DNA from 3 places in the Phytohabitans kaempferiae genome. Region 1 is predicted to be linked to each of the others. Evidence: riboswitches for the same ligand, from Rfam matches in the RefSeq annotation. Region 1 holds a riboswitch; each other region holds the start of a gene.
What was found. Region 1 has a riboswitch for cyclic di-AMP ahead of ACFFIA_RS14275 (C40 family peptidase). Riboswitches for the same ligand answer to the same signal wherever they lie in the genome.
Positions count from the first base shown of each region.

Region 2: linked by a shared signal. The riboswitch ahead of ACFFIA_RS31885 (C40 family peptidase) and the one ahead of ACFFIA_RS14275 (C40 family peptidase) in region 1 are both predicted to bind cyclic di-AMP.
Region 3: linked by a shared signal. The riboswitch ahead of ACFFIA_RS00205 (coiled-coil domain-containing protein) and the one ahead of ACFFIA_RS14275 (C40 family peptidase) in region 1 are both predicted to bind cyclic di-AMP.

Region 1 is NZ_JBHLUH010000021.1:56,444-59,707, reverse strand. Features, by position in the region: partial or broken gene rsmH (16S rRNA (cytosine(1402)-N(4))-methyltransferase RsmH) at 1-163, opposite strand, end outside; gene mraZ (division/cell wall cluster transcriptional repressor MraZ) at 354-785, opposite strand; gene ACFFIA_RS14275 (C40 family peptidase) at 1,121-1,942, opposite strand; cyclic di-AMP (ydaO/yuaA leader) riboswitch at 1,968-2,087, opposite strand; gene ACFFIA_RS14270 (MurT ligase domain-containing protein) at 2,498-3,264, shown strand, end outside.
Region 2 is NZ_JBHLUH010000068.1:116,415-119,678, reverse strand. Features, by position in the region: gene ACFFIA_RS31890 (DNA-3-methyladenine glycosylase family protein) at 1-503, opposite strand, end outside; gene ACFFIA_RS31885 (C40 family peptidase) at 661-1,620, opposite strand; cyclic di-AMP (ydaO/yuaA leader) riboswitch at 1,629-1,778, opposite strand; gene ACFFIA_RS31880 (DUF6232 family protein) at 2,218-2,820, shown strand; gene ACFFIA_RS31875 (helix-turn-helix domain-containing protein) at 2,924-3,264, opposite strand, start outside.
Region 3 is NZ_JBHLUH010000001.1:37,745-41,008, reverse strand. Features, by position in the region: gene ACFFIA_RS00210 (Hsp70 family protein) at 1-113, opposite strand, end outside; gene ACFFIA_RS00205 (coiled-coil domain-containing protein) at 174-1,181, opposite strand; cyclic di-AMP (ydaO/yuaA leader) riboswitch at 1,184-1,315, opposite strand; gene ACFFIA_RS00200 (S1 family peptidase) at 1,535-2,323, opposite strand; gene ACFFIA_RS00195 (AfsR/SARP family transcriptional regulator) at 2,541-3,264, opposite strand, start outside.

The DNA.
Region 1 (3,264 bases):
CGGTCCGGGGGTGCGCCTGGAGGACTGCCTCGGCGTGGCCGCCGAGACCGAGCGTGGCGTCGACGTGCACGGTGGTGCGGTCACCCTGGTCGAGGGCGGGCGCGAGCAGCGCGAGGCACCGCTCCAGCAGCACCGGTACGTGCGTACCGCGCAGCTCCCCCATCTCGACCCCCAGTGACCCGCCCGTGTGCACCTGCGCCCGGAGCCTGAAGAACCGTGCGCCGTACTGCCAGATCCCCATCCGCCCTTCCGTGAGCCTCCTTCGCGGGGAGGCCGGGACGCGCCTGGCATCGGGGAAGAGATGTCAGGAGCAGGAGCGGCTGGAGATCTCGCAGTACGGCGTCCGCCAGCCCTTACAGTCCTCCGGGCAGCACCCCCTCCTCGATGCCGGCGAAGTCGTCTTCGCTCTCCGCGAGGTAGGTGTCCCACGCTTGCTTGTCCCAGATCTCAACCCTGGTGCTCGCCCCGATCACGACGAGTTCACGGCTCAGCCCGGCGTACTCCCGCAGGTGGCCCGGGATCGTCACCCGGCCCTGCTTGTCGGGCACCTCGTCGTGGGCACTCGCGAAGAACACCCGGCTGTAGGCCCGAGCCGCCTTGTGCGTCATCGGCGTCTCGCGCAACTGGCTCGCGATCCGCTGGAACTCCGGCGTCGGGAAGACGTAGAGGCAGCGCTCCTGCCCTTTGGTGATCACGACACCTCCCGCCAGCTCGTCCCGAAACTTCGCCGGAAGGATCAACCGGCCCTTTTCGTCCAGGCGGGGGGTATGGGTGCCGAGAAACATCGGCCCACCCCCTCGCCTTTCGCGGCTTTCGCGGAGCCGCTATCCCCCGGGGCCGGCGGGTCCCTCCGGTGAGTAACCCTGCCACTGCGCCCCACTGTACTCCACTTCCCTCCACTCGCAACCGGAATCGCAGCGTTACTGGGGTGACCCCCTTGACAAAACCGCACGTCAAATGCGGTGGAGCGCGGTGGAGGGTCTGGATGGCGACAAGCTGGTGCCACCTACCGGGCCAAAAAACGATCCAGGGCAAACCCGGACGGGCTTGCCCTGGATCGTTGGGGGGACGGGGGTTGCTATGGGGGGTGGGGAGGAAAGTGGAGGGCAGAGGCGCGGGGTCAGGCCAGCCGGCGCACCACGTAGTTGGAGGACCAGATCTTGTGCTTGCCGACCCGCACGCCCGGGCGCGGCGAGTCGTACATGTAGCCGCCGCCGGCGTAGATGCCCACGTGCGTGCCGTACGAGCCGGAGCGGATCACGATCAGGTCGCCGGGGAGCACCTTGTTCTTGGCCACGCCGGTGCCGACACGCTGCTGGTCGTTCGCCTTGTGCGGGAGCACCTTGCCGGTGGCGACCCGGTACACGTACTTGGTGTAGCCGGAGCAGTCGAAGGCGGACGGCCCGGCGGCGCCGAAGCGGTAGGGCTTGCCCACGTGCTTCTGCGCCTCGGCGAGCACCTTCGCCCGGCTGGGGACGATGTCGACCCGGATCTCCCCGGTGGTCAGACCCTTGTACGGCCCGCGCCCGCTGTACACGGCCCGGTACATCCGCGCCTCGAACGGGCGGATGGAGAGGATGGACTTGCCGGTGGAGTACACGGGGCGGGTCCCGGTGCTGACCCACTTCCCCTTCCATACCTGAAACTGGACGGAGCCGCCCCACACGCCCTTGCCGGTGCTCGGGTCGGTGATCGTGGCGGTGATCATGAGCGTCGAGCCCCACGGCAGGCGCGTGGTGCTTGGCTGGAGCGCCACCTTCGGCGTGACCGACGCGGCGGCCGGCGCGGTGGCGGTGCTGGTGGTCGGCGCGGGCGTGGCTTCGGCGTGTGCCGGGCCGGCCATGAGCTGGCCGGCGCACACGCAGATCCCGACGGCGAGCGCGAGCCGGCCGGCTCGGCGTTTCGCGGGCAGCCTGTGCCGACCCGAACGGAGTTCGTGCACGGTCGATGTCCCTCCGGCACGCCTGCGAGGTGAGCTGTCGGGTTCGGGCGGGAAGGATTGCCCGGCCGCCGTGGCGGCTTCACCCCAAGGCCTCACCCGGCCGGGTATCCCCGGCGGGGTCGGGACCACGATCCTGGGTCCCCCGTCCCTGCCCGCAGTGCCGTTGCGTTCCTCCAGGGGTACGCACCGGACGGGTGGGCAGGGCTCGGCGTGTCCCGGCGGTGCGGCCGGGCGATGACCCGGCTCAAACTTTGTAGCGGATGCCCTGATCGACGCAGGGTTACCGCGATCTTGCGGAGCGAATTTGGCACGCCGACGAATGAGTGGTCGTTAAGGGCAGCGTCCCAATTGTCGCGACGCTGCGTCGTACCAGGAATCACGCTGCGTGGATCGGTCACCGTGAGTATCCCCACACACATCGCGCCGTACCGACGCCGCCGCGACGCCCCTCGCCGGCCGAGGCGCTAGCAGGGCGATTTCGGCGGTCCCCTGCTTCGCTCGGTCAGTGGAGATCCAGTCGGCGTTGGTAACCTCGCCTCCGTGACGGACGGCAAGATGCCCCTCCGGGCCAAGGTCGCCAGCTCGGTCTCCCGCACTGCGGCCGCCCTGTCACGGGCGGCTGGGCGCGGCGACGGCTCGGTCATCGGCGGCTGGATCGGCCTGAAGATCGACCCCGACCTCCTCGCCCACCTGGCCGCGGGGCGCGCGATCGCGCTGATCTCTGGCACCAACGGCAAGACCACCACGACCCGCCTCGCCGCCGCGGCGGTGGGCGTGCTCGGTCCGGTCGCCACCAACGGCTTCGGTGCCAACATGCCGACCGGCCACACCTCGGCGCTCGCCAAGGCCGGCCAGACGCCGTACGCGGTGCTCGAGGTCGACGAGCACTACCTGCCGAAGGTGCTGGTCGCCACCGAGCCGCGCGTGGTGGCGCTCCTCAACCTCTCGCGCGACCAGCTCGACCGGGCCAAAGAGGTCGCGATGATGGCCCAGATGTGGCGCACCACGCTCGCCGAGCACCCCGGTGTGTACGTGGTCGCCAACGCCGACGACCCGATGGTGGTCTGGGCCGCCTCCGGTTCGCCGGCCGTCACCTGGTTTAGCGCGGGCCAGCGGTGGCATGACGACTCGTGGGTTTGTCCCGAGTGCGGCTCGCCGATCGAGCGCCAGGCCGACCAGTGGTGGTGCACCGGCTGCTCGCTGCGCCGTCCCGTACCTCAGTGGGTGGTGGAGGACGACGGCGTGGTCGATCCGCGCGGCGCCTGGCACAAGATCTCGCTCCAGCTCCCCGGCCGGGTCAACCTCGGCAACGCGGCCACCGC
Region 2 (3,264 bases), on a different contig from region 1:
CCGTCGAGCCGGAGCCGTGGCCCCAGCTCGGCGGCGACGCGGCGCTTGCGGGCCGCCGCGTACCACTGCGTGCTGCGCTGGATCAGTGCGAAGTAGACGGTGCCCTCGGCGAGCGAGCCGAAACGCACCTGGTGCAGCCCGTGTGCGGCGCGCAGCAGCGTGGCCATGGCCGGGTCGCGCTCGGCCACGTCGAGGAAGCCAGTGAGGTCGTCGTCGAGGCCGAGCCACCGCCCGACGGCCTGGTGCACCGCCGCTCGCTCCCCGGGTGACAGGTGGCGCTCGGCGTGGAGCGTGACTGCGGGGCCGGAGCCCGGGGCGCCGGGGCCCACCTCGGCGACCACGGCGTCGGCGCCGAGCAGGAACGCCTTGCGCACGCGGCCGCCGGCGATCACGTGGCCGCCGGCGGTGGGCGCGAAGCCGGCGAGGGCGCGCAGGGACAGGTCGAACGAATACGGCTCGGCGGCCAGGCTCACGGCCGTGCTCGCATCGGTGCGCTCAGTCATGCCCCGACGGTGCGCCCGCGGTACGACACTTCCCGCCGGCCCGGTACCTCGCCGATCAGGGATTCATGCGTCGACCAAGGGCAGGAGACCGGCGTGTCCGCGAGCGAACCGCGATCCCCTGTCCCTGATCGGCGCAGTTGAAGATTTTTCGGGCGGGTCAGCGGACCCGGCCGTAGCCGTACGGGTTCATCATGTCGACCGACGCCAGCTTGACGCTCTCGCCGAACGTCGGCGCGTGGATGACCTTGCCGCTGCCCACGTAGATGGCGACATGGCCGAGGTCGCGGTAGAAGACGAGGTCGCCCGGCTGGAGCGAACCACGGCCGATGTGCGCCACCGCGTCCCATTGCATCGCGGCGTTGTGCGGCAGTTGCTTGCCGGCCGCCCGCCACGCGGCGAGCGTGAGCCCGGAGCAGTCGTACCCGTTCGGGCCGTCGGCCGCCCACACGTAGGGCTTGCCGATCGCGTCGTACGCGAACCGCACCGCCACGCCGGCCTTGCCGGAGACGGAGGGGACGGTGCCGGTGTACTTGCCGCCGCTCGGTGAGGTGGCCGCGCCGTACGCCCGCTCCCGCATCTCGTACAGCTTCTTGAGATCCGCCTCGATCTTCTTCTTGCCGGCCGCGAGCTCTTTGAGCTGGGCGGTCTGCTTGGCCTGCGTGGCGTCGAGCTTCGCCTTCTCCTCGGTGTACCGCCGCTCGGCGGCCGTGAAGCCGGCCAACTGGCGCTGGCGGTCGCGGGCGAGCTGGTCGAGCATGCCGAGCCGGTCGGCGAGGGGGCCGCTCCCGTCGAGCAGCGCGCTCGCGGCGCCCACCTGCCCGGTGCGGTACGCCACCGCCGCCATCGCGCCCACCTCGGCGTCAGCCTGGGCGAGCTGCGCCTCGAGCGGGCCCATCTTGGCGGCCAGCTCGGCCGAGGCGGCCTTGGTCTGCTTGAGCTGCTCGTTGAGCTTGTTGTACGCCTCGACGACCTTCTCCAGCTCGGTCGACGCCTTGTTGATCTGGTCCGTCAGCTCGCTGGGTGACGGCTCGGCCTGGGCCGCCGCGGCCGGTACGGTCAGCCCGAACCCGAGGGCGACCAGTACGAGGGCGCGCAACAGCTTCCGCGCGGAAGACAAACGGTGACCTTCTTCCCCAACGCCGCCTACCGGGTTAGCTGACGGGTTCGGGCGGGAAGATCGCCCTACCGCGGCTCGCGGATTCACCCCAGTGCAGAAGGTGGGTCCCCGATTCGCAGACGGAGCGTGACCGTCGTGCGATTCGGCGGCACCGGACCGGCGCCACCCGGGGGAGTGACTGACGACCGGACCAGCGGCTCCAACCTAGCGCCGGGGCCGGTTGGGCGAAAGTGGCCTGAGGGTGACTTGTGACTGACGCCCGCCAATAAGCGAAATGTCGAGGTCACTCATAGTGATTAGTTCGTGGATCCGAGTGACGTCGCCGTAAGGGTGATGGGTGATTTGTCGCTCTACGCGTTGGGTGGGCGACGGTGCCGGTAAATCGGACATGGGGGGCGGAAAGTGGCGCCGTACCGCTAGGAGACCGCTTCCAATCTGCCAGGTGGCTGATTGCGCCCCTTCCCTCGACTAGATGGCATCTCGCACAATGGCAACAGGGCCCTTGGGTCGCGCAAGCGGCAACGCAGTTTGAAGGCGGCACAGAGCTCTGATGCGGCACTGGAGCGCGAAAGACGATCGGCACCTGGCTGCCACCAGGTGCCGATCTCAAAGACCACCACACCAGCCCGCCTCACGAGCCGTAGGAGGCATGCAGTGCAGACTACTCGCTACCCCGCGCGGTCACCAGCACCACAGCCTGTAACACCAGTAGACGTAACAACCCCGAAATCAGTCGGCCCGCTCTACCAGCGGCCGGGCATCGTGGTGACGCGCGACTGGTTCATCGTCGGTGGTCGGCGTTTTCCGGTCGGCGAGTTGCACCACCTGCACACGGCACGGGGCCCGCACCATCAGCTCACCGTTCGGTCGGTGACGGTGACCGCGATCGTGCTGGCCGCCATCGGGGTCGCGCTCGGCGTGACCACCGATTTCAACGATCTGAGCGCCCAGGCATATCTGGCGCTCACGGCGGTGGCGTTCATCCCATTCCTCGTGGCGACGATCGGCCACCGCCTGCGGCCCAGGGCCTTCGAGCTGTGGGGCGAGTTCCGCGGCATGACGGTGCTGCTCTTCAGCAGCGACGAGGAGCGGCAGTACGGTCAGGTGACCCGGGCACTGCTCCGGGCACAGGAGGCCTACCGGCTCGGCGGCCTGGCCGAGCCCCTGGTGACGGTAAACATGTGGCGCATGCGTCCATAGGAGAGACTTCGCCCGAAGTTCGGCAGCCGCCCGGCAAGGCGGCAGCAGTGACCGGATGAAGGGCGCAGGTGGGGCCGGGGGGCCACACCGATCGTGGGCGGGCTCACTCGAGCCCGCCCACGATCCGTTTGATCATCTCCTGGGTCTCGGCCGGGCTGAGCGCCATCTCGCGCAGCCGCTCAAACTCGTGCCGGAACGGCCGCACCAGGTCGGGCTGGTCGACCACGTCGTCGGCGAGGCCGTTCTCCACGTACATCACGACGTCGGACGGGTCGGGAAACTCGAGGATCGCGAACGGGTTGGGGAATCCGTCGACGCCGGCGGCGAAGGGCAGCACCTGGATGGTGATGTTGGGCTGGGCGCCCAGCGACACGAGCCGCTCCAACTGCTCGCGCTTGGTGCGCGGGTCGTTGGCGATGCGCCGGACCACCGCCTCGTCGATCA
Region 3 (3,264 bases), on a different contig from region 1:
AGCGGCGAGCCGTCGAACAGGACCGGCTCGGCCGGCACGCCGGGACGGCTCAGGACCGCGACGGTCGACGAGGTTCCGAAGTCGACTCCGAGCCGGTACGCATCGGCAGACACGCCGACAATCTACGGTCCCACCGCCACCGGGAAACAGCGCCGCAGGTGGCGGGCGCGGGATCAGACCATCGACATGTGTACGTGATCTTTGTGGTCCTGCGGACCGGTGTAGGTCGACCAGCCGGTCACCGGGAACCAGATCTGCCGGTACCAGATCACGTAGAGGATGCCGAGCCGCTCGGCGTTGCGGACCAGGAACGCGGTGAGGTTGTTGCCGTACAGCCGCTGGTCGTCGGTGCGGGCGTTGGCGAAGCCGCTGTTGAGCAGCGACCAGTCGCAGGCGCGCCCCTTGGGATGCTCGAACGGCCCGCCGGGGCGGTAGCAGCCGACGAAGCGGCGGAACCCGGCCTTGCGCGCCTCGTTGTACGCGTTGAGCGTGCGTGGCGTGATGCAGCCGGAGGTGGTCGGGTCGTTGATGCTGCACGACTCGTCCGGCCAGGAGCCGTCCGAGTTTCGGGGCGCGGCCTTGGCGACGGGCGAGGTGGCGGCGACGAAGCCGCCGGTGAGCTTGGTGCCGCCGACGAGCGCCAGCGCCTTGTCCGCCTCGGACTTCTGGCGGGCGATGACGGCGAGCTGCTTGCGCTCCTCGGCGACCTCCGCGTCGAGCGCGGCCTTCGCCCTGGCTGCCTTCTCCCGCGCGGCGGTGAGCTCGGCGACCTTCCGGTCGTTGACCATGTTGAGCTCGGTGAGCACGGTCGCCCGCGCCATGAACTCGTCGCGGGAGGCGGTGTTGAGCAGCGCGGACACGGCGGTGAGCTTGCCGGTGCGGTAGGAGGCGGCGGCCAGCTCGCCGATCTGCGGCGCCAGCTCTTCGAGCCGGTCCTCCGCCTGGCGCAGCTCGAGACTGAGCTGGAGCTGGCGGTTGCGCGACTTGTCGAGCGCGGCCTTGGCCTGCGCGTATCGCTTGCCGGTCGCGGTCAGCACCTCGCTGAGCAGCGCCGGCCCGTCTTCCGCCGGGGTCGGATCCGCCGGCGCCGCCTGCGCGCCGGACGGTGCGGTCACGAACAACACCGCACCGGCGACCACCGCCATCGCGAACGCGCACAAACGGCGTAAGGCTGCCGTCATACCATCCCTCCGTCGGCCGCCGGCCAGGTTAGCTGACGGGTTCGGGACGGAAGCGATCCCTACCGCGATGCGGATTCACCCCGAGGCGCGTGGTTCCCCGGCTCGCCGAAGTGGCGATTTGGCGGCGGTCAGGCCGCCCCGGCCCGTTGCCGGAGCGCATGACCGGCGGTCAGCATACCGGACCAGATACCTCCGGTCACCTCAACCACGCCAGAAAAAGCGTTACCACACAACGACTTTGGGTAACCTAAGCCCCCACCGTCGTCCTCCACAATGGAGGAGGCTCGGCCCGCGCTCCGACGGCGCTTTCGGCGGCGGGGCGGGCACCGGCTCGCCCCGCCGCCGGCCGAGCCTCAGGCGGGCAGGCCGCCCACCTGCGTGTTGATCCACGAGCGGATCGAAGACAGGTCACCGTAGATCGACGGGCCGGTGGCGCAGACCGCGCTGCCGTTGCCGGACCGGCTGGTGGCGCCGATGAGGTTCCACCGGCCGCTGATCATCCGGACCTGCGGGCCGCCGGAGTCGCCGTAGCAGGCGCCGGAGTTGCCGTTGGTGTTGTTCGTGCAGATCTCGTACGGGCCGTCGATGCCGAGGCACCGGCTGTCCGTCACGATCGACGTGTCGAGCTCGGTGGCCAGGACCGGCGCCGAGCCGCAGCCGCGGGTCGGGCAGGTCTGGCCCCAGCCGATGATCCGGGTCGCGGTGCCGACAGCCCCGGAGGTCGTCGGGATGGGCGCCGGCGCCTGGCTCACCGAGCTGCCCAGCCGCAGCAGCTTGACGTCGATCCGGGGGTGGTTGACCGCACCGGTCACGGAGACCACCGTCCCGCCGCTGCCGCGGTTGACGCTACCGACCCGCACCGACGACGGCGTGGGGCAGTGCTTGGCCGTGACCACCCAGTTCGCCTTGATCAGCGACCCGGTGCACCCGGAGGTGTACACCAGGAACGAGTAGTTCTCCGACGCCGGCCGGCCGTTGACGATCAGCGGGACCATGCCGCCGTCCGGCTCGGTGGCGGTCTGGCTGGCGGCGTACGAGTGCGACGCCGGTGGCGCCGCACTCGCCGGCACCGCGCTGACGGCATGGACCGAGGCGACCGCGACGGCACCGAGCACCGCGGCCGACAGTCTTCTGAGGAGCATTGGTTGACCTCCTGGACGTCGTGTTGGGGGGTGACCCCGACCGCACGCTATCCATTTAGGGAAATCTTTCAATGCTCTTCGCTATACCGAATCTGCCCTATCGCCGGATGATGGCGGCAAAAGCGCCGGTCAGCGCCGAGGGCTGTTTCATCGAGGGTCGGCCGAGCCGAGGCGTCTGGGCCCGCCGCGGGCCGGCCATGCCCCTGGGAAACGGGCCCTAGAAGCGCAGCCGGACCAGCCGGCGTACGCGCGGTCGCACCGCCGGTCGCCTCCGCCGCGTGGCCGTGGCCGGTGCCGCCACCGCCGGGTCGTGCGTGAGCACCGCGCGGTGGGCGGCCGCCAGCTCCGGGCCCGGCACGATGCCGAGCTGCTCCACCAGCAGGTCGCGCACGCAGCGGTACGCCTCCAGCGCCTCCGCCTGCCGGCCGGAGCGGTACAGCGCCACCATCAGCCGGCACCACAGCGACTCGCGCAGCGGCTGCTGTGCGGTCAGGTCGCGCAGCAGCGGCACCAGGTCGGCGTGGCGCCCGGCGGCCAGCAGCAGGTCGAGGCGGCGCTCGGTCGCGGCGTACCACTCCTCGCTCAGCCCTGGCGCGTGCTCGGCGACCAGCGCCTCGGAGCCCACGTCCTGGAGCGGGTCGCCGTGCCAGCAGGCGAGCGCGCGCTCCAGCAGGTCGAGCTCGGCCGCGCCCTCGGCCGACCGGGCGGCGCGCAGGAGCGTACGGAAGCGGTGCACGTCGACCGCCTCGGCCGGCACCGTCAGCACGTATCCGCCCGCCGTACCGCGGATCACGTCCATGCTGAGGTCGTGCCGCAGACGAGTGACCACAGTGGACACCGCACGCCGGGTCGGTGAGAGGGCGTCGTCGCCCCACAGGTACCGGGCCAACGCGGTGGTGCTGACGGTGCGCCCGGGCGCGAGCGCCAGCGCGGCGAGGATC